Regions from separate parts of the Pseudoalteromonas sp. SR43-7 genome, predicted to be linked through region 3. Evidence: predicted binding sites of a transcription regulator. Region 3 holds the regulator's gene; each other region holds the start of a gene.
The links. The regulator sigma-54, encoded in region 3, starts transcription at its own class of promoters, with help from an activator protein. The targets are predictions, from matches to a motif close to GTTGGCACGNNNNTNGNNT.

Region 1: H5087_RS06585 (DUF1328 domain-containing protein) is a predicted target of sigma-54. The motif match lies at 2,512-2,530, and genes of this name have one in related genera.
Region 2: fliS (flagellar export chaperone FliS) is a predicted target of sigma-54. The motif match lies at 4,071-4,089, and genes of this name have one in related genera.
Region 4: H5087_RS05875 (BON domain-containing protein) is a predicted target of sigma-54. The motif match lies at 3,367-3,385, and genes of this name have one in related genera.

Annotation. Positions count from the first base shown of each region.
Region 1 is NZ_JACJDY010000006.1:73,356-78,874, forward strand. Features, by position in the region: gene H5087_RS06565 (aspartate kinase) at 1-1,113, shown strand, start outside; gene csrA (carbon storage regulator CsrA) at 1,205-1,396, shown strand; gene H5087_RS06575 (YcxB family protein) at 1,447-1,914, opposite strand; gene H5087_RS06580 (hypothetical protein) at 2,049-2,240, opposite strand; gene H5087_RS06585 (DUF1328 domain-containing protein) at 2,299-2,472, opposite strand; gene H5087_RS06590 (OadG family protein) at 2,992-3,237, shown strand; gene oadA (sodium-extruding oxaloacetate decarboxylase subunit alpha) at 3,249-5,030, shown strand; gene H5087_RS06600 (sodium ion-translocating decarboxylase subunit beta) at 5,044-5,519, shown strand, end outside.
Region 2 is NZ_JACJDY010000016.1:19,638-25,156, reverse strand. Features, by position in the region: gene H5087_RS12960 (sigma-54 dependent transcriptional regulator) at 1-185, opposite strand, end outside; gene H5087_RS12955 (PAS domain-containing sensor histidine kinase) at 182-1,294, opposite strand; gene H5087_RS12950 (DNA-3-methyladenine glycosylase I) at 1,427-2,020, shown strand; gene H5087_RS12945 (sigma-54-dependent Fis family transcriptional regulator) at 2,328-3,764, opposite strand; gene fliS (flagellar export chaperone FliS) at 4,187-4,588, shown strand; gene H5087_RS12935 (hypothetical protein) at 4,597-4,911, shown strand; gene fliD (flagellar filament capping protein FliD) at 5,008-5,519, opposite strand, start outside.
Region 3 is NZ_JACJDY010000002.1:87,852-93,370, forward strand. Features, by position in the region: gene lptA (lipopolysaccharide transport periplasmic protein LptA) at 1-101, shown strand, start outside; gene lptB (LPS export ABC transporter ATP-binding protein) at 98-823, shown strand; gene H5087_RS01740 (RNA polymerase factor sigma-54) at 893-2,392, shown strand; gene hpf (ribosome hibernation promoting factor) at 2,419-2,706, shown strand; gene ptsN (PTS IIA-like nitrogen regulatory protein PtsN) at 2,711-3,163, shown strand; gene rapZ (RNase adapter RapZ) at 3,182-4,027, shown strand; gene H5087_RS01760 (HPr family phosphocarrier protein) at 4,070-4,342, shown strand; gene mgtE (magnesium transporter) at 4,474-5,519, shown strand, end outside.
Region 4 is NZ_JACJDY010000005.1:141,667-147,185, forward strand. Features, by position in the region: gene H5087_RS05850 (CreA family protein) at 1-467, opposite strand, end outside; gene H5087_RS05855 (5-carboxymethyl-2-hydroxymuconate Delta-isomerase) at 675-1,004, shown strand; tRNA gene H5087_RS05860 (tRNA-Ile) at 1,315-1,391, opposite strand; gene H5087_RS05865 (hypothetical protein) at 1,645-2,142, opposite strand; gene H5087_RS05870 (YqaE/Pmp3 family membrane protein) at 2,534-2,692, opposite strand; gene H5087_RS05875 (BON domain-containing protein) at 2,765-3,331, opposite strand; gene H5087_RS05880 (LiaF domain-containing protein) at 3,660-4,328, shown strand; gene H5087_RS05885 (VOC family protein) at 4,367-4,783, opposite strand; gene suhB (inositol-1-monophosphatase) at 5,027-5,519, shown strand, end outside.

The DNA of each region.
Region 1 (5,519 bases), on a different contig from region 3:
GTGGTTGTGGTGCTCTCGGCTATGTCGGGAGAAACCAACCGCTTAATTAATCTCGCCAAACAAATTGATACTCGCCCGAGTAGCCGTGAACTAGATGTACTTATTAGCACCGGAGAGCAGGTTTCTGTATCACTACTTGCTATGGCCATTATAAAACGTGGCCACTCTGCTGTGAGCCTATTAGCCGATCAAGTCAATATTTTAACCGATAACATGTTTGGTAAAGCTCGTATTGCAGAGGTTGCTGCTACGCGTTTGAAGCATGAGCTTGAGCATAATCGTATTGCTATTATTGCTGGGTTTCAGGGGCGTGATGTTGAGGGCAATATTACAACGCTTGGGCGCGGCGGCACCGATACATCGGCTGTAGAAATAGCAGCGGCTATAAAAGCTGACGAATGCCAGATCTATACAGACGTTGACGGCGTATATACTACAGATCCTCGTGTTGAACCTAACGCGCGCAGAATGAGCCAAGTTACCTTTGCCGAAATGCTAGAGCTGGCAAGTTTAGGGGCGAAAGTTTTGCATATTCGCTCAGTAGAAGCCGCAGGAAAACATAATGTGCCACTTAGGGTGCTTTCGAGCTTTAATCCCGATGAAGGTACATTAATAAGTTTTGAGGAGAACGATATGCCAAGCAAGGTTGTATCGGGGATTGCGTTTAATCGTGACGAATGTTTAATTAAGGTACAAGGTGTGCCAACGGGCACGCAATATCTTTCAAAAATATTGAAACTTTTTGCCGAAAATGGCATCGAAATAGATATGATTAATCAAGTTAATCATAACTTTGAAAAAATAGACTATGCTTTTACTGTGCACTCGAATGATTATCTGCAAGCACTTGAATTATTGAGTGAAGATCAAGCTCAGCTCAGTGCTCAAAATATAAGCGGATTGCAAGCAGTAGCTAAAGTTTCTGCTGTTGGCATGGGTATGAAATCACATTCTGGTGTCGCTAGTTTATTTTTTGATGCATTAGCGCAGGAAAATATTAATGTGGTTTTAGTCTCGACTTCAGAGATTAAAATTTCAGTTTTAATAGATGAAAAGTACTTAGAGTTGGCTGTTCGTGCATTACACAAGGCATTTTTAACAGAAAATGGATAGATTGCGAGTTTTTACTTACTTTTCAGTCTAATTTTCATTAGTATGTTTAAGCGGAATCTTATAATTTTTATTGGAACATGGGAGCAAGAGAATGCTAATACTAACTCGTAGAGTAGGTGAAACCCTAATGATTGGTGACGAAGTAACAGTTACTGTTCTAGGTGTTAAAGGAAATCAAGTTCGAATCGGTGTTAATGCACCAAAAGACGTATCAGTGCATCGTGAAGAGATTTACATGCGCATACAAGCTGAAAAGTCGAACCCTAATCCGGGCAATGCTTAATCAACACGTATACGTAGTTGAGTAATTAACTCAACTAGACTAAAAGCCACTCACTGAGTGGCTTTTTTGTTTATAAAAGCGAGTGTTTCAGGATTAAGTATTTGTTTTGATATGTACTGCATACCACTTTTATTTTTAATAATAATACCTTGCTGGGTGTCTATTACTTCGCTTATATTTTGCCATTCTAATTGATAGCTTTTGTAATGATTAGAAGATTTAATACCTTCTTCGTCAAAGGTAAGTGTTACCTCAGAGCCTGATGCTCTGCTGAGCATTTGTCTGGTTACCCACCATGGTCTGCGATAGTAAAAAGCGACGCACTCGAGTACCGCTAACATGATCATGAACGATCCTAAGTAATGATCGTCTAAAACATAAATGCCAAATAAACCAAGCGCAACTAACAACACAAGTAAAAAGTATTTAGGTTTTGCACGCTTACTATAAGGGAGTGACTCATCAAAACACTCGTAAAAGTAGGGTTTATCTAATGTGTAGGTGGTTGTGAATGCCATTTTGCCTTGCTTTAAATATCGTTTTTTTTATTTTAACAAGCTAACTGCTAAATGAGCAGCTTTATAGTTAGTGATTTTATTACTGGCACAAAAAAACGGCTCGAAAGCCGTTTTTTTTAGCGGTACAAGAAGAATTAACAGTTAGTTTCTTCAGCGTTCACGCCTTCTTTAACATTTTCACATGCATCTTCAACAGAGTTTTGCACGTCAGTTACTGCTTCGTCGATACGTTCGCCAGCATCTTCTGCATGGTTGTCTTCACAACCCATCATGAAAAAACCTGCAAATACTGCGATTAGTGCTGCTTTTAAAGTTGTAGAGTTCATAGTGTAATTCCTTGTAAGTATTAATTAAATTTTAGTGTTTGTCAGTTGAATGCTTTATCTACCTGGGTGATTTACCACGTAGTGCACCTGAAACTAATGAAATCACTAAAAGTACTAAAAAGATAAAAAATATAATTTTTGCTATACCAGCTGCGGCACCTGCGATGCCACCAAAACCTAACACTGCAGCGATTAAAGCAATAACTAAAAATGTAATTGTCCAGCGTAACATTGTTTTCTCCTTGGTTATCAAATTTGCTCATAATAACTAATGCCAGTTATATGCCAAAGTTTATTTTGTATAAATATCAATTGCTTATGGTTTTTTGCTGTTATTCTAGTTATTAGTTGGTTAGTAACTTTTACGCTTTGTTATGTAAGTTATTCACACTGTTGCAAATAACTGCTAAATATTCACTAAATAGACTTGTTTTGGTAAGACCAATTAACAAGTGGTGTGTGGCTTTGCATTTAATATTAAGAATTAGTGTTTATTTTTACTTAGCTTGATAGTTAATTAACAACTTCCATATAACTATTAGCTATAGTCGTTATTTCTTGTATGTATTGTAGAGCGCGTGATTGCTGAGTTATAGCATGTAAATTAATTGAGTGTTATGTTGTTTATTGTTTAATTGGTTTTACCAATTTACAAGATGTAGACAAAGCGATTAGTTTTGTTATTATCCAGTGAATAAATATTTAATTAAATCGATTTTTTATTTTCGATATGGGTTTCAAGGGGAGAAAAATGGATATAGGTGCTCTACTCACAACGGCTGGTAACTTAATGCTTACTGGCATGGTTGGGGTGTTTGTATTTCTGTCGATATTAATTGGTGCAGTAACGCTTATGTCTAATTTGGTGACGCGCTTTAGCGAACCTGACGTGGCGACACTAGTTAAATCACCATCTTTTAAATCTCAAGGTGTGCCTAATGAGCACATCGCTGCTATTAGTGCTGCCATTGCTCAGTACAAATCAAATAATAAATAAGGGGCACACACATGGCTAAATTAAAATTAACAGAATTGGTATTACGCGATGCTCACCAATCATTATTAGCAACGCGTATGCGCCTAGACGATATGCTACCGATTGCTAGCAAATTAGACGATGCGGGTTATTGGTCTATTGAATCGTGGGGCGGTGCTACATTTGACTCGTGTATTCGTTATTTAGGCGAAGATCCTTGGGAACGTATTCGTGCACTTAAAAAAGCGATGCCTAATACTAAACAGCAAATGCTATTACGCGGTCAAAACTTATTAGGTTACCGCCATTACGCTGATGACGTAGTTGAAAAGTTTGTAGAACGTGCACATAAAAATGGCGTTGATGTATTTCGTATATTTGATGCAATGAACGATGTTCGCAATCTAGAAACAGCTATTAAAGCGGCTGTAAAAGTAGGCGCTCACGCTCAAGGTACTATTTCGTACACAGTTAGCCCTGTTCATACACTTGATATGTGGCTAACTCTTGCAAAGCAGCTTGAAGATATGGGTTGTCATTCAATTTGTATTAAAGATATGGCGGGTTTATTAAAGCCGTACGATGCTGAAAAACTAATTAAAGCACTTAAAGAAACTGTATCTATTCCAATTGCTATGCAGTGCCACGCTACAACAGGTTTAAGTACTGCTACTTACCAAAAAGCAATTGATGCTGGCATTGATATGCTCGATACCGCTATTTCATCAATGAGTATGACTTATGGACATTCTGCAACTGAAACTATTGTATCGATAGTTGAAGGGACTGAGCGTGATACTGAGCTTGATTTAAACCACCTAGAAGAAATTGCTGCTTACTTTAGAGATGTACGTAAAAAATATGCGGCATTTGAAGGTAGCTTAAAAGGGGTTGATGGGCGTATTTTATTAGCTCAAGTACCTGGTGGCATGCTTACAAACATGGAAAACCAACTTAAAGAGCAAGGCGCAGCCGATAAGCTTAATGAGGTTTTACTTGAGATCCCACGTGTACGTGAAGATCTTGGCTTTTTACCTTTAGTAACACCAACGTCGCAAATTGTTGGCACTCAAGCGGTACTTAATGTGCTAACGGGTGAGCGTTATAAAACCATTACTAAAGAAACTGCTGGCGTATTAAAAGGTGAATATGGCTTAACACCAGCACCAATGAATAAAGAGCTACAAGAGCGCGTGCTTGATGGAGCGGAAGTTATTACTTGTCGCCCTGCTGATAACATTGCACCTGAGCTTGCAACGCTTGAAGCTGAGTTATTAAAAGAAGCACAAGAGCAAGGTTTAACACTTGCTGATGATCAAATTGATGACGTATTAACTTATGCATTATTCCCACAAGTTGGTTTGAAGTTTATTAAAAACCGCAACAACCCAGATGCATTTGAGCCAGTACCTTCTGTTGAAGATAAAAGCAGTAAAGCACCTTCTAAATCAGTTTCAAATAGTAACAAAGTGAAGGCTGAGCAGTACAGTGTAAAAGTAGATGGTAAAGTTTATGACGTAGTAGTAGCGCAAGGTGGTGAACTTAAAGAAGTAACATTAAAAGACTCTGAGCACATTCCTCAATCTGCTTCGGTTGCATCAGGTGAAACACTTAACGCGCCTCTAGCCGGTAATATTTTTAAGATTAAGGTAAAAGCTGGGCAAGTTGTTAACGAAGGCGATGTAGTGATTATTATGGAAGCCATGAAAATGGAAACTGAAATACGCGCTACGCATACCGGAACAATTGCTGAAGTGTTAGTTAGTGAAGGCGATGCTGTAACTACCGGCGACGCTATGATTGCATTAGCTTAGGAGTAAATAGAGGATGGAAGGTATTTTAAACCTCTGGAATGCGACAGGCATTGCTAACTTTACAATCCCATCGTTAATAATGATTGCGGTAGGGTGTTTATTACTGTTTTTAGCGATAGCTAAAGGCTTTGAACCACTATTATTACTACCTATTGGTTTTGGTGCAATTTTAACAAATGTACCAGTGGCAGGTTTGTCAGACCCAGGTGGGCTTTTGTACTACGTTTATTATGTGGGTATTGATACGGGGATTTTTCCGCTGTTGATATTTATGGGAGTAGGGGCGCTGACCGACTTTAGCGCACTTATTGCAAACCCACGTATGTTGTTATTAGGTGCGGCTGCACAGTTTGGTATTTTTGCTACATTGTTTGGCGCTATATTACTTAACTATGTGCCAGGTTTTGAATTTACTCTACAGGACGCATCGGCTATAGCCATTATAGGTGGTGCCGATGGGCCAACAGCAATATTTTTAGCATCAAAACT
Region 2 (5,519 bases), on a different contig from region 3:
AGCCCACTCATTGCGCCCATTTGCACGTCGCTTACAACAAGCGAAAATTGATCTTTTTTAAGCAGTAACATTGCTTGCTCAGCACTGCTCGCTGCAACACATTCAATACCCGACATTTCAAGGGTATCTATTAAGGCTTCACGAAGCCCTGCGTCATCTTCGACAACTAAAATAGTGTTACTCATAATGACCCCTCTAATTTAGATGTTGCCTTAATAGGCAGTAACAAGCTAAAGCAGGCACCACCCTGCGTATTATTAGTCACATCAACACGGCCTTGGTGCGCACTAGCCACCGAACTCACTACAGCAAGCCCTAAACCTGTGCCCTGACTTTTTGTAGTAAAAAATGGTTCAAAAATTTTATCGCTTTGGCTTAAATCAACACCTGGGCCATTGTCACTCACACTAATACGAACCATATCTAAATCTTTTAAATCTCTTTGTGCGCTAATTTTTACTTTTGCGCCGCTGCCAATAACTTGAATACTATTGTGCACTAGATTTTGAATAGCACTGGCCAATGCCGTTTTATTACCAACTATTTGTATATCTGGCTCTGGTAAGCTTACATCCAGTTCACTTTCATTAAGTGCGACCATCGCATCAGCACCTGCTTTAACTTCGGTTAAAAGCTGCTGCATTGAAACTTGCTCAACAACTTGCTGATCGCCACTTTTAGCAAATAACAGCATGTCGTTTACTTGAGTTTCTAAATCTTTTAAACGCGACATTAACTTTGTTTGAAAATTATCACGAGATGCTTCGGGTAAGCGCTTTGATCCTAAATTAGCAGCGTACAGCATAGCGGCTGACAGCGGTGTGCGTACTTGATGCGCTAATGATGCAACCATTTTGCCCAGCGCGCTTAATCGCTGCATATGTGCAACACGTTTTTGTAAGCGGCGGGTTTCGGTTAAATCCGTCATCAAAATAAGTTGCCCAGGCTCTGGTGCTAAAGCGGTAATATCAAGCTTTATTAGACGCCCGTCCTTTAATGACACTTCATGGCCATCATCTTGATGTGGCCTAAAAGAGCGCTGAATAACATTAAACCAGCGTTCGCCTTCAAGTGGCTCGCCAAGCATATCAATCGCTATTTGATTCGCTTTTGCAATCAACCCTTTGCCATCAAGTACAACCACGCCTGCTGGCATGGTATCAACCAAATGCGAAAGCCAACTTGCTTGCTTGCGCAGATCGCTTAATTCACCAATGTACTCCTCTTGAAGTAAACATGGGTTATACTGATTTGCAGAAAAAAACTGTGGTTTTAGCACGCTAGCAAGGGCCATAATCAAATCTCGAATTGATGTAGATACATGTCTAAATGCACGATTTATACCAAAATTTATTTACATACTTATCATTAAGTTACATCAATAATTTGAGCGACATAAAAATGACGCACACAAAAAGGAATAATAATGAGTGAGCAAAAAAAGTGCCGTTGCCCGTGGCTCGACACCACTAAACCCGACTACGTTATTTACCATGATGAAGAATGGGGCGTCCCTCTTTATGATGATACAAAGCTGTTTGAATTTATCACTCTTGAATCAGCGCAAGCCGGCTTAAGCTGGTACACAATTTTAAAAAAGCGTAGCGGTTACAAAAAAGCATTTGCTAATTTTGATGTAGATAAAGTGGCACAATTCACACAAGATGACGTTGAGAGACTAATGCTTGATGAAGGGGTTGTGCGCAATCGCTTAAAAATTGCGGCAACTGTTAACAACGCAAAGTGCTTTGTAGAAATACAAAAAGAATTTGGAAGTTTTAGTAACTACCAATGGCAGTTTGTCGATAATAAACCGATTATAAGTAATTTAAATAACGCTGAGGACTACCCAGCAATTACAGAGGCATCAACAGCATTTGCTAAAGATTTAAAAAAACGGGGTTTTAAGTTTTTAGGCCCTACAACGGTTTACGCTCATATGCAGGCCTGCGGTATGGTTAACGATCACAGTAATGATTGTTTTAGAAAAGAAGAAATTATTAAGACTTTTAGTGAGTAAGTGATTTATAACCATAAAAGTGATTAGTTCACAAAGAGGTTAAGAGACGCTGCGCTTTAGAGAAGTAAAGCGTAAGTTGACTATGGTTTCTCATTTACCTTCGTTTTTCTCTTTGTGAAATAACGTTTTATTTAAGTGATTAAAAGCTTCGCTTTTCACACGAGCAAGCTCAGCGTCTACCGCCGAGGTTTAAGTTTGTGTTTATCTTGTAGACGCCAAGCTTGCTTGCGTGACGGGCAAAGCCCGTAAAGTGATTGATCACAAATGAATAATAAATAACGAAAAGTATTTCACCATTTTCGTATTTCTAATCTCTTGAAAGATTATACTTTTTCATTTTCTCAACGAGTGTTGTTCTGCGAACCCCTAATATCTCCGCAGCACGCGCTACAACGTAATCATAGCGCTCTAACGCTTGGGTTATTAAGCCTATTTCAAGTTCTGCTAAATAATCTTTAAGTTCAATACCATCATCAGGCAATAGCCCACTACCCGTTTGGCTAAACTCAGCGTCAGGCTCACTTTCGTAATCGCTAAAACCGGTGCTAAATATGTCGTTAAAGGCATCTTTTTCCATTAACTCTTCAGGGTATTCTGGCTCGTAGGCTTCAACTTCAATGTAACGATATTTGTTAGGTAAATCAGGAATATCAACCACTTTGTCAGGGAACATAATAACCATACGCTCCACCAAATTAGCAAGCTCACGAATATTACCAGGCCAAGCATGTTCTTTTAAGCTCTCAACTGCGCGCTCTGTAAACTTAGCGGTAGAACCAGTCTGGTCGTTAACACGGCGCATTAACTCTTTTAAAAGCAGCGGAATATCATCAGCTCGTTCACTCAGCGATGGGTTTTCGATAGGGAATACATTTAAACGGTAATATAAATCTTCCCTAAAACTACCCTCTTCAATCATTGTTTCAAGATTACGATGCGTGGCCGCAATAACGCGTACATCAGCTTGGATTGCCTTTGTACCACCAACACGTTCGTAGCTGCGTTCTTGCAATACTCGCAGCAACTTAACTTGCATTTGCAGTGGCATATCGCCTATTTCATCTAAAAATAGCGTCCCGCCTTGAGCTAGTTCAAAGCGCCCTTTACGAGCCGATATAGCACCAGTAAACGCGCCTTTTTCGTGGCCAAATAGTTCACTTTCGAGCAGCTCTGCCGGAATAGCACCACAGTTTACAGGTACAAACGGTCCATTAATGCGCTTTGAAAGCAGGTGTACATTACGGGCAACCACTTCTTTACCTGTGCCTGACTCGCCTAAAATTAAAACATTAGCATCGGTTTTTGCCACTTGTTCAATTAAAAAGCGAACATCTTTTACGGCCTCTGTTTCACCAACAAGTCCGTCAAAAGTTTTATGTGGTTTAGAATGCTTATGCTCATTTGGCAACATGCGCTGATACTGCTGGCAATCGTGAAGTAACTGCGTTGTCACTTCGTGATTAAATGGCTCGCAAATAAGCCCCACCACATTAGCTATACTTAATAGTGGTTTTAGCGTTTCGCCAATTAATAAAAACGGTAATGTTGGATAGCGTTTAATTAAGCTTTCGTGGTCAAGTGATTGCAACGCTCCTAAAATAATCATGCATTCTTGCTGCTGATATTTTTTGCATTCTTGTTCAAAGCAGTCTTCGCTTAATAGTTGTACAGCTTCACCAATAAAGCCAAGTGAAGCATTTAATCCTATTGCGCGGTTGTTATTATTATCTAAAATCAAGATCATATTTAGCGAGCCGTACTTTCACTAATTTGTATAATTAGTTAAATTGTAAGCCAGTTCAGCATGGATGCAAGTGATAGCGGCAGTTTTTTGACATAAACGCCAAAAAACAGGCGGGCTAGTTAAGTCAATCATACTTAATAGTTAATCATTAAGTATGGGTTATAGTTTTAACTTAGTTATTACCTAGCTATAACTTAGCTCTAAAAATTAATTTACTCGGCTATAAAAATGCTATTGTTAGTAAATAAACTCAATTATAAATTTAAGTTGAAGTTACTAATGCCGATATATAAATAAGTGAAAATGCTTGGCATTAATATTGCTTTGTTCTTGTAAAAGTATAAAAGCTTTATTAAATTTTTATGTAAGTTTTTACATCAACTTTCACATAATTTTATTGTTTTAAATTTTAGGATCATCCCATGGCTCATGTCTCAGTAAAAAAATACGGTCAAGTTCGTGCTAGCAGCATTGCCGAAATGGCCCCTTACGAACAAATAAACCTTATATTCAGTAATATTATCGGTCGCTTAGCAGCAACAAAAGGGTTTATTGAGCGCAAAGAAATACAAAAAAAAGGTGAAAACATTTCAGCCTGTGTTTTATTATTTGGTGCACTGCAAGACGCACTTAATTTAGAAGTAGAGCAAGACCCTAGTATTTCGAACAATTTATTGGCACTTTACGATTACTGCCAACGCCGTTTAACGCAAGCGAACATAAACAACGATATTGAAGCAATTGTGGAAGTATCAAGTATTGTTAAAGAAATTAAAGAAGGTTGGGATAACATCCCGCTAGATCAACGCAGCCCTGCGGTTTAATTTCAATTATGGACTCGCCAACATCTTCAGAGCAACTAATAAACAGCTCTGAGCTCATACAAACGTTGCTTAGTAAAATTGAAGTCTTAGTAAATGATGATAATGCAGATGAAGCTCAGCCTCTTTTAGACACTTTAAATGTTGAACTAAAGCAATGGTGCGAAAGCAGCGACGGCCCAAGTGCGGAGGAATTAGAATTAATTCAGCTTCGTATCAATACTATTTTAGTAAAAGCGAATGGTGCAAAAAACGAATCATCTAAAGCTATTATTAAACATAAAAAATCAGGTAAGGCGATTAAAGCTTATAAAGCAAGTCGCTAAAATCTACTCAAATAGAAAACACAAAAAAACCGTTTTAAATAACGGTTTTTTTGTGTTTTCTTAATTTAGCTATTAATTTAGTATCATACTTATCTACTAAGAGTTATCTCGTACTACGCCTGGCATATTCTCTAATTGAGCTTGAACATAACTGCTGGTGTTATTGAGGCTCGCGACAAGTAAATCCATCGCATTATACTGAGCGTATAATCGAGAGGATAGTGATTCCATTTTACTAGCAAGGCTCACGCGCTGATCATCTATGTCATCGAGTTGATTTGTTTTACTATCAATTCGGTTTTGAATAATACCATCGGAATCTGTATAAAAGCTCATTAGCTCATCAAAAGACTGCGCAAAACCATCATCGTCATCACCTACAAAAAACTGCTGCACTAAATTTACATCTGCATCTATTTGCTCATCGAGTGTTTCTGTATTTAGCGTTAAAACACCGTAGCGATCTGTTTCGACACCTAATTGCGAAAGTGATAACGAATTACCATCGCCTAAATCAACTGATTCCGTTATTTCACTTCGAAGCTTTGACATAACACCACGAAGTAATGAGTCACCAGCCATTACTCCAACACCGCCTTCACCTGATG
Region 3 (5,519 bases):
TCAGTGCCGAAAAAGATGAAAACTCAACTGACCGCGTTCACACAATTTTAGTACCGATCGAAACTAAAAAAAGTAAAAAAGGCGATAAAGGTCAACCATGAGCACATTAAAAGCAGAACTATTGGCAAAAAGCTATAAAGGTCGTGAAGTTGTAAAAAACGTCGGCCTTGAAGTACAAGCTGGCAGTATAGTTGGCTTACTTGGCCCTAACGGTGCTGGTAAAACAACGACTTTTTATATGATTGTAGGGCTTGTTCCTAGCGACAAAGGTAAAATATCTATTGATGATAACGATATTACTCTTTTACCTATGCATAGTCGTGCTAGATTAGGCATAGGCTACTTACCGCAAGAGTCATCAATTTTTAGAAAGCTGACTGTTTATCAAAACTTAATGGCCATTTTAGAAACGCGCAAAGAACTAAATAAACAAGCCAGAGAAGACACGCTCAATAACTTATTAGATGAATTTAGCATACAACACATTCGTGATAGCCAAGGTATGGCATTATCGGGTGGAGAACGTCGTCGTGTAGAAATAGCACGAGCGCTGGCAGCAGATCCTAAATTTATACTACTGGATGAACCGTTTGCCGGTGTTGACCCTATTTCGGTATTAGATATAAAGAAAATAATAGAACATCTTAAAAATCGTGGGATTGGTGTATTAATTACCGACCATAACGTAAGAGAGACCCTTGATGTTTGTGAAAAAGCCTACATTGTTTCTCATGGGGAGCTGATTGCATCAGGTACTCCAGAACACGTATTAAATGATAAAACTGTACGCGATGTTTACTTAGGCGAGCAATTTAGGCTGTAACATTTACGCCATGTCTTTAAGCATCTGCTAGTATTAATTATAACAACATAAAAGGATTGTTAGAGATACATGAGGCAATCACTACAGCTGCGCATGGGCCAGCAACTTACAATGACTCCACAGTTGCAACAAGCTATTCGTTTGTTGCAACTCAGTACATTGGATCTCCAGCAAGAAATACAAGAAGCTCTCGACAGTAATCCACTTTTAGAGGTTGAAGAGGCAGACTATTCTGAAGACGCTGCTGGTAAAAACGAGCAAAAAGCTGATACCGATGACATAACTGTTAGCGCATCTGCTGATGATGCTCCGAGCGAATATGAACAAGATACTGGTGAAGCACTTGCAAAAGACACGCTAAGTGACGACATGGCTATGGATGTTAGTTGGGATGAGTACATGAGTGCCGCTCCTGCAGCATCATCAGGTCCAATGCCTGAAGACGAATCAATATACCAAGGCGCCTCTACTGAAACGCTCCATGAGTATTTAATGTGGCAATTACAACTAACGCCATTTAGCCCTACCGATGAAGCCATCGCTATTGCGATTGTAGAGGCCGTCGATGATTCAGGTATTTTAACTCTCAGTTGCGAAGAAATTTTAGAAAGCTTTAATCAAGAAAACGAAGATGATAACGAAGTTGAACTTGATGAAATTGAAGCGGTATTAAAACGCATCCAACTGTTTGATCCTGTTGGTATTGCTGCACGTAGTTTACAAGAGTGTTTGTGTATTCAGCTTAATCAATTTGATAAAGAAACACCTTACATTAATGAAACGAAAATGATTTTAACCGAGCATATTGATCTATTAGCAGCTCGCGACTATCGTACATTAATGAAAAAAACTAAGCTTAAAGAAGAAGAGCTTAAAGAAGTAATGACACTAATACATACTCTCAACCCAAAACCTGCTGATACTATTGTAAGGGAAGAATCTGAGTATGTTATTCCTGATGTGTCAGTTAAAAAAATTAAAGGCCGCTGGGTTGTCGAATTAAACCCAGATAGCATGCCTAAAATTCGTGTTAATAGCCAATACGCGGCAATGTCTCGCACTGTAAAATCAAGTGGCGACAGCCAGTTTATTCGCTCACATTTACAAGAAGCTAAGTGGTTTATTAAAAGCTTAGAAAGTAGAAACGACACGCTATTAAAAGTTACTAATTGTATTGTTAAGCAACAACAAGGCTTTTTTGAACATGGTCCTGAAGCCATGAAACCAATGGTTTTAAATGATGTCGCTGAAATGGTAGAAATGCACGAATCGACAATTTCGCGCGTGACTACTCAAAAGTACATGCATACACCCCGTGGTATATTTGAGCTTAAATACTTTTTCTCAAGCCATGTAAGTACTGAAAACGGTGGTGAATGTTCATCTACAGCAATACGTGCGCTTATCCGAAAATTAATCGCAGCAGAAAACTCAGCAAAACCATTGAGTGATAGCAAAATAGCGGATATATTGGCTGAGCAAGGAATTAAAGTAGCGAGACGTACAATCGCAAAATACCGCGAATCTCTTGCTATTCCACCGTCAAATCAGCGTAAAAGTCTGATTTAAGACGCTAAACTAAGAGGGTAATGCTTATGCAACTAAACTTAACTGGTCGTCACGTAGAATTAACCGATTCACTAAGAGACTATATTAATACTAAATTTGCGAAGCTTGAAAGACACTCTGATCATATTAATAATGTTCATGTCATTCTCGATGTAGAAAAATTAAATCAAAAAGCAGAAGCCACAATACACGTAAGCGGTGCTGAGCTATTTGCCTCTACAGAACATCAAGATATGTATGCCGCTATTGACTCGTTGATCGACAAGCTCGATCGCCAAGTAATCAAACACAAAGAGAAGCTTGCTCGCCACTAATATGATGAAATTAAGTTCACTTATATGCCAGGACTGCAGCAAAGCTGCGGTCCTTTTTAATAGCAAAAAAAGAATTTTAGAGTTCATTAGCGAACTTGCTCACGACAAACTTCCGTATTTACCGCAACAAGATATTCTTAATGCTTTAATGAGCAGAGAGAAATTAGGTAGTACAGGTATAGGGCGTGGCATTGCTATTCCTCATGGAAGAATGAGCGGTGCAGAAGAGCCTTTGGCTTTAGTGCTCGTTAGCGAAACTCCAATAAACTTTGATGCAATCGATAACCGCCCTGTTGATATTTTTGTCGCACTCATCGTACCAGATGGCGATAACCAGCAGCACTTAAAGACTCTAGCAACCATTGCTGATAAACTAAACAACAAAGATTTTTGTAAACAGTTACGCAGTGCAAAATCTGATACTGAGCTTTACCAAGTTATTGTCGAACAATCATAGTTTTATAAAGGGTGTTAAATGGAGTTAATTATCATAAGCGGCCGTTCTGGTTCTGGAAAGTCGGTTGCTTTGCGCGTTGTAGAAGATTTAGGTTATTATTGCGTTGATAATATTCCAGTAAACCTACTACCTTCATTAGTTCGCAGTGTGTCTGATAGCTACGATAAAATTGCTGTTAGCATAGATGTGCGCAACATCCCTAAAGAACAAGATGAATTTAACGATATTCTTGAATACTTACCAGGCTTTGCAAACCCTACGTTATTTTATTTAGATAGCGACGATCAGACATTGATCAAACGCTTTTCTGAAACACGCAGATTACACCCACTATCAATAGACTCATTGCCGCTTGATTTAGCCATCAAAAAAGAAAAAGAATTACTTGATGTATTAACCACTCGCGCCGACTTTATGATAGATACGACTGATTTAAGTGTTCATCAACTCGCTGAATCTATTCGTGAAAAGATTTTAGGTAAAAAAGATAAGCAACTGATTGTCACATTTGAATCATTTGGTTATAAACACGGTATACCAAAAGAAGCAGACTACGTATTTGATGCACGCTTTTTACCAAATCCACACTGGGAACCAGAGTTAAAGGCTTTAAATGGGTTAGATCAACCGGTTAAAGACTATTTAGCTAATCACAGCATAGTGCAAAAATTCACATGGCAAATTCAAACATTTGTACAAACGTGGTTACCGCATTTAGAACGAAATAACCGCAGTTATTTAACCATTGCTATTGGGTGTACAGGCGGGCAACATCGTTCTGTGTATTTAGCGCAAACTATCGGTGAAAGTTTTGCAATGACACATCCCAATGTAAAAATTCGCCATCGCGAACAAGAAAAATAATATAGCTGAATAATCACCTGTTCAGCTTAGGTAGAGTAAGTTATGCATTGTGAAGATACCTTTTTAATAAAAAACAAATTAGGCTTGCACGCCAGAGCAGCTACTGTGCTTGCGCAATTAGCAGTACAATTTGATGCGACAATCACATTATTCCAAGATGACAAAGAAGCAGCAGGCGATAGCGTACTTGCACTAATGTTACTTGAAAGTAGCCAAGGAAAAGAAGTTAAAGTTGTTTGTAAAGGCCCTGATTCTGAGCAAGCTTTACACGCTGTTGGAGAATTAATAGCACAACGCTTTAATGAACAAGAATAACCTGTTTTATAAAAACAATATTCGCATTACTAATGCTTCAATTAAAACAGGTATATAAAATAAATAGGTTAGTAACGCCAGTTAACTCACCTCCCCCCATAAAGTAATATAACAATTTATAAAGGACGCCAATGCCTGAAGCTTTTGAACAAGATTACCCACTACAGCAACTAAAACAGGTGACGAAGTCACTCAATAGTGGTCAATTTGTTCAAGTTAGGCGCATGCTCGCAAAAACGGCTCCTTGTGATACCGCATTATTATTAGAATCATCACCGCATAAAATTCGCCGACTGCTTTGGCAATTGGTCGATCCTGATGTGCAGGGTGATGTTCTTGAAGAGTTATCTGAAGATGTTCGTTTAGGTATTATTGCCCAAATGGAACCTAAGCACATTGCCGCCGCAACTGAAGATATGGGCCACGATGACTTAGGTGAAGTATTACGTAGCCTGCCAGATACCGTCTATAAAGACGTTGTTAGCGCGATGGACATTCAAGACCGTGAACGTGCCACGCAAGCACTGTCATATCAAGAGCGTTCAGCTGGTGCGCTAATGAACACCGATACGGTGACCATTCGCCCTGATGTGACGCTCGATGTTGTACTTCGTTATATTAGACTGCGTGGTGAGCTACCAGAAGGTACAGATGATTTATATGTTGTTGATAAACATAACTGCTTTATAGGCGCTTTATCGCTAAGTACATTATTAACTAATCCACCAGAAAAAATTGTCCGCGATTTAATGGATGAAGATTGTGAGTCTATCCCAATCTCAATGGATGAAAGTGAAGTAGCGCAATTATTTGAGCGTCATAATTGGATATCGGCCCCTGTGGTGGACGATAACGACCAACTCCTCGGTCGTGTTACTATCGATGACATCGTTGATGTAATCCGAGAAGATGCCGAGCATAGCTTATTAAGCCTAGCCGGTCTTGATGATGAAGAGGATACATTCGCGCCTGTACTAAAAAGCTCTAAAAAACGTTCAGTTTGGCTAGGAGTTAATTTACTAACCGCACTTGCAGCTGCTTTTGTAGCTAGCTTTTTTGAAGGCACTTTAGATGTGCTCCCTATTTTGGCTGTGCTTAACGGTATTGTCCCTTCTATGGGTGGTGTTGCTGGTAGCCAATCATTAACACTTGTTATCCGTGGTATTGCTGTAGGTCA
Region 4 (5,519 bases), on a different contig from region 3:
GCCCAGTCCCACGCTTGAGTATTGTATAGCGGCACTGTTGATAGCGCATGGTGGTGGCTACCACTGGACTCTTTAGTTGAGTACGATAAGTACAATAAAGTACGATTTTCAGCATCGTAAATACGACGCACTTTTAGTGATTTAAATAATATACTTTTAGATGATTTAAAGATCACTTCGCCCGACTTGCTACGGTCTATTTTTTGTAGCTGCTGCGCTGTAATTGGCCCCGTTTGACGACACGCTATAGACATATCAGAGGGATCAGAAAAGTCCAAATTAGCCTCTATATGACTAATATGACAAGTAACGCCCTCAACAATAGGATCTTGCTGCGAATTCACCACAACATCTTTAGTTGTAAATAACCCAAGGCTTACCGACGCAACATCGTCAGAGCAAGCACTTAACGTAACAATTGCACCTGCAAGTAAAGCTAAACGTTTAAATTTTTGTGGTAATTTCATACTTATCCTTAATCAATATATAGGTAACTTAGTAGATAAGTTACTAAGCGAAGGTTCACCTGTTTGTTTTTATACTAACATCAAAAATAAATACGACTAAATTAGTTTAAAGTAAAGATTTTAGATAGCTCAGGGTTTAGTGACCCCTCTTGTATTTGGTACAATTACCTCTCGCTCATGTAGTAACTCATAATAGGAAACGCCTAAATGCCGCACATTATTATTGAACACTCAGAAGACCTCCCCGTTTTACCTCAAGTACTGGTAGAAAAAATTCATACTACCGCTTTCGAAAGTAACTTGTTTGAATTAGAAACCATAAAAACACGTGCTATTGCTTATCAGCAATATCAACTTGGCGCAGGAAAATCAGGGTTTATACATATCGCGGTACATATTTTGGCAGGACGCTCAATTGAGCAAAAACAAATGTTAAGCGAACTGCTACTTTCATGTTTAAAAACATATTGCAGAGCATCAGACAGTCTAAGCGTAAATATTTACGATATTGAGCATGAGATATACCGTAAAAATTAGTTAACTCTTGTAGTTTTGAGCAATAAAAGTAAACACTAGTAAGTAAAAAGCCCCAATAGGGGCTTTTTTGTCTTCTGAAATTAAATGCTGAACACTGTCACTTATAAAGCAAAGCATCTGATCTAACGCTGGAATTTAATAGTGCATTCGCACTATTCCAAATTTAAGAAAGCTTAGCTTAATCTATGGATTAATTTTATTTAGATTACGTTTATTATTAGGGGTAACTAAAGAATAAAAATTACACAATATTAAATTAATGTAGCTTTAAATAATTTGGATAGGTATTTACTTGGGAAATTTGTAAAAGTGGTGGCCCCTCCCAGACTCGAACTGGGGACCTAACGATTATGAGTCGTGTGCTCTAACCAACTGAGCTAAGGGGCCAACTTTATATAACTGCCAGGCAGTTAATTTTTGAAGCGTTCAGTCACAGAGCGACTAAAGCGGGTTGCAGTATAAAAACTTTTTAGGTGCTTGTCACTACCAAAAACCTTTATTTTAACAATCAACAAGCTAACTGCTTAAATAGTAATCTTTTAAGTGGGCATAAACATAAAATGTAAGGTATTTACCGTGCTATTCACTGTATTAAATTATAAACAAAACCCATCCCATATAGTCTTTTATATTTAACCCTCTACTTTTTAAGCAAAGCTGACATATATGTGTAGGCATACAAGGCTGTAAAAAATATGCTTGGGGCTACTGTAAGTGCCAAATTAGGTGTCTGATTAATTACATTCACCATAATCACTAAGCTTGATTGGACAGTAATCGGAATAATAGGCGCAAAAAGTACACCTGCTATTTTTTTGTTACTTAAATACGAGGCGCTAGAGTTAATTGCATTATTGAAGCTTTGTCGTATTGCTACGTTTTGTGGTGTTTTAGAATGAAACATACAAATAATTGGAGTTACAAACGCAAGCGTTACATAACTAAACTTATACTTGTTGACGACCACTTCTAAAATAAAGGTAAAAAACAGCGTTACAAATCCACTATACAAACCTTGCACTAATGCAGCTTGAAGCGTAACCGATTTAGCAATGTCTGCCGCACTATTTGCCCAGTAGGCCCAACTAAAATAAAAAACGAAAGACACAACGCCTGACATTATAAGTCGAATATTCAATTAACTGCCTCAATATGCCTAAAACCTAGTTTAATGATAACACTAGAAGTGAAGGTAATATTGTCACTAAATAATAAAGTATTTGATTGTATATTATAGATGTATAAACACACTAATGTTGAAGATTTCCTAAATGGCATCAAGTCAGAATCTGAGCGCGGCTGTTAGCTGGAAAGCTTATTAGTAAACAATAAGTATAGTTTTAAAATAATATTGGGAGTGAGTTAAGGAAGTGAATCAATGGGTTGGAGGGCGTTAAAAATTGGATTTAACCTAAAAAACTATTTAAAAACTATCTAAAAATTCTTTAAAAACTAATATTGTGAGCCGATCGGTACTAAAGTATTTAGCTAAACCTCAGTAGTCGGCTTACACAATATATAATCTGTCATTATTTTTTCGCAATAATGTAGATTGCATGTATTAACCCTGGGAAATAACCTAGCAGTGTTAATAGAATATTTAACCAAAAATGCATACCTAAGCCAACTTGCAAAAACACACCTAATGGCGGTAATAAAACCGAAAGTATTATACGAATAATATCCATAATCAAACTCCATTTAAATTAAACATTGAAAAGACTTAAAGCCCAGTATTACTGGGCCTTAACTATACTGTATTATTCAGCAACAATAGCTAGTTTATCAACTACGTCGCGAACATCTTCAGCATTTTTAGCAATTTTAACTGCTAGTTGCTTTTCAGCTTCAGACTCTACAGAGCCATTCAGAGTTACCACACCGTTGTCGGTATCAACGTCAATGTCTGTACCACCTACTTCTGAGTCAAACAGGAAGCGAGTTGTGATTACAGTGGTGATTTTAGCGTCCGTTAGGTCGTTATCATCATCGTCCATCATGTCGTTGCTTTTATCTTCGGTGTCCATGCTTTTAACGACAGTAAGGCTGTTATCAACATCAGTTACACCATCTAGGCTAAGTACAAGTTCTTCTGCTAGCTCTTTATCGAGTTCGCTATTAACTTTACCTGTAAGTACTACCTTGCCATTTTTTACATCAGTGTTAATGTCAAAGTTGTTTAGATTAGTGTTCATAAGTAGAACGGTTTCTGCCTTACCATCAATCCAAGCATCTTTACTTTCGTTTTCCCAGCTGTTTGCTTGGGCACCCATAGCCGTAGTACCAAGAACTAGAGCTGCGATAATAGATTTGTTAAATGTTTTCATAATCTTTCTCCTTTTGATTAAAGACACTTTAACTAATGCGAGCTTCAGGCCAACTTTATTTATACTTAAAATTCAAAGACTTGAATTAATTAAAAGATAAAACCTTATCTATGTTTGTGTAACTATTTACAGGCTACTCGGTAAAACTTTCTCAAATAGTGAAAATAGCTAGATAATTGCTCTTTTGGTTAATCTATCGTTAATATAACAAAACAAAAAACACCGTTAAAAAATAACCAATTGATAATTAATGAAATTATATTTGGTACGCGGTTTGCAGCCTAACTACAAGAGCAGTATCAATAGTAAATATAATAAGGAATAACTCATGTCTGTAAAAGTTGAAGACCGCCCAATAGAGCAAGTACGCGAACAAGTGATTGATCAATTAATTTATAATTACAGTCATGGTGTTATTTCTGTTGATGCATTCGAAAGACGTTTAGATAATGCGATGGATGCACCTAATAACGAAGCTCTGCTAGCCTTAGTAGAAGACTTAACACTTAATACCGATCAGCAATATAAAGCAGAAAAACAATCGCAATTTACGCCACATTATAGTGCACAGCAAAACAGTGATGATGATTTTACATTGCGCAGTATTTTAGGATCTAACGAGCGAAGTGGTCAGTGGGTTGTGCCAAAAAATATATATTTGAGTAACTTTATGGGATCGGTGGTGCTTGATTTTACTGATGCCATTTTTGCGCATCAAAATGTGACTATTCACGTTAACTGTATTTTTGGTAGCGATGAAATTTACGTACCAGAGCATGTCAATGTAGTGTCTAAAATGTTTTGTATTTTAAGTAGCCTTGAAAATAAATCTGTGTCGCTTAACAAACGCCAAGGCCCTACAATTCATATTGAAGGAAAGGCAGTTATGGGCTCGGTTGAAGTGAAAATAAAGCGCACAATTAAAGAAAAATTTATAAGCTTTGCAAATGAGCTAAAAACCCAGTTTGGCACGGGTAACAATAACCGCTCACTATAATTGAGTAGCAGCACTTTAACGTGCTGCTTGGTATTTTATTATAGATCGTTATTGCGCTCGCTTGGTATGTCACTTAGGTATTCTACAAACTCAACTTCAAACCCTGCAGGATCAATAAAGTAGACATTCTTTCTGAAAGGATTCTCGCTACCTTGCTTGCTTAGAGTAAAACCCACTTTATTTAAGCGCATTACTACTGCACTTAAATTATTAGTTACATAAGCAAAGTGTGCAAAACCAATTTGATGGCCCGATAAGTTTCTGTTTTCACCTTCACCATGGTCACTTATCGCAATGTAATGCGTGTCATCTCCAAAGTGTACCCAGCGTCTTGGTTTTCCATGCCAGTCACCTCTGCCCTCACTTCTGATTGACCAATGCGGAAATACAGCGCGATAAAATGTAAGCATACTATCTATATCACTCGCGACTAAGTTTACGTGCTCTAAATACATAATGTTATCCTATCAGTTAAGTTAGGAGTAAGATAAAACCTCAAGTTAACTTTAGGTAAAGTGTTATTTAAAATTAATTTATTTAAATGCAGATAATTATTTTTTAAAAATATATACACTTTTCAATCTTGTATAAAAAACAAACATAAGTATTTGGGGTTTATTGTTTACTTTATGTCAAAAGTCGCTAAAATACGCCGGCTGAAATATATAAACGTTCTTTTACAACCCAAAGGTAATACCATGCATCCAATGTTAAACATTGCGGTTCGCGCTGCGCGCAACGCAGGCAAAATTTTACTTCGCGCAAGTGAAGATTTATCAAAAGTTGAAGTGCAACAAAAAGGCGCTAACGACTTAGTAACTAACATTGATAAAGAAGCCGAAGCCGTAATTCGTGACACTATTTTACAGTCTTACCCTACTCACTCAATTGTTGGTGAAGAACTAGGTGAGCATAAAGGCAAGGATGATGATTACCAATGGATTGTAGATCCTATCGATGGAACAACTAACTTCATCAAAGGTATCCCTCATTACGCGGTTTCTATCGCACTTAAAGTTAAAGGTCGTTTAGACCAAGCCGTTATTTATGATCCAATTCGTGGTGAGCTTTTCACTGCATCTCGCGGTCAAGGCACTCAGTTAAACAGCAAACGTCTACGTGTTAGCAAAACTACGGTTCTTGCAGGTACTGTACTTGCTACTGGTTTCCCTTTCAAAAACAAAAACCACA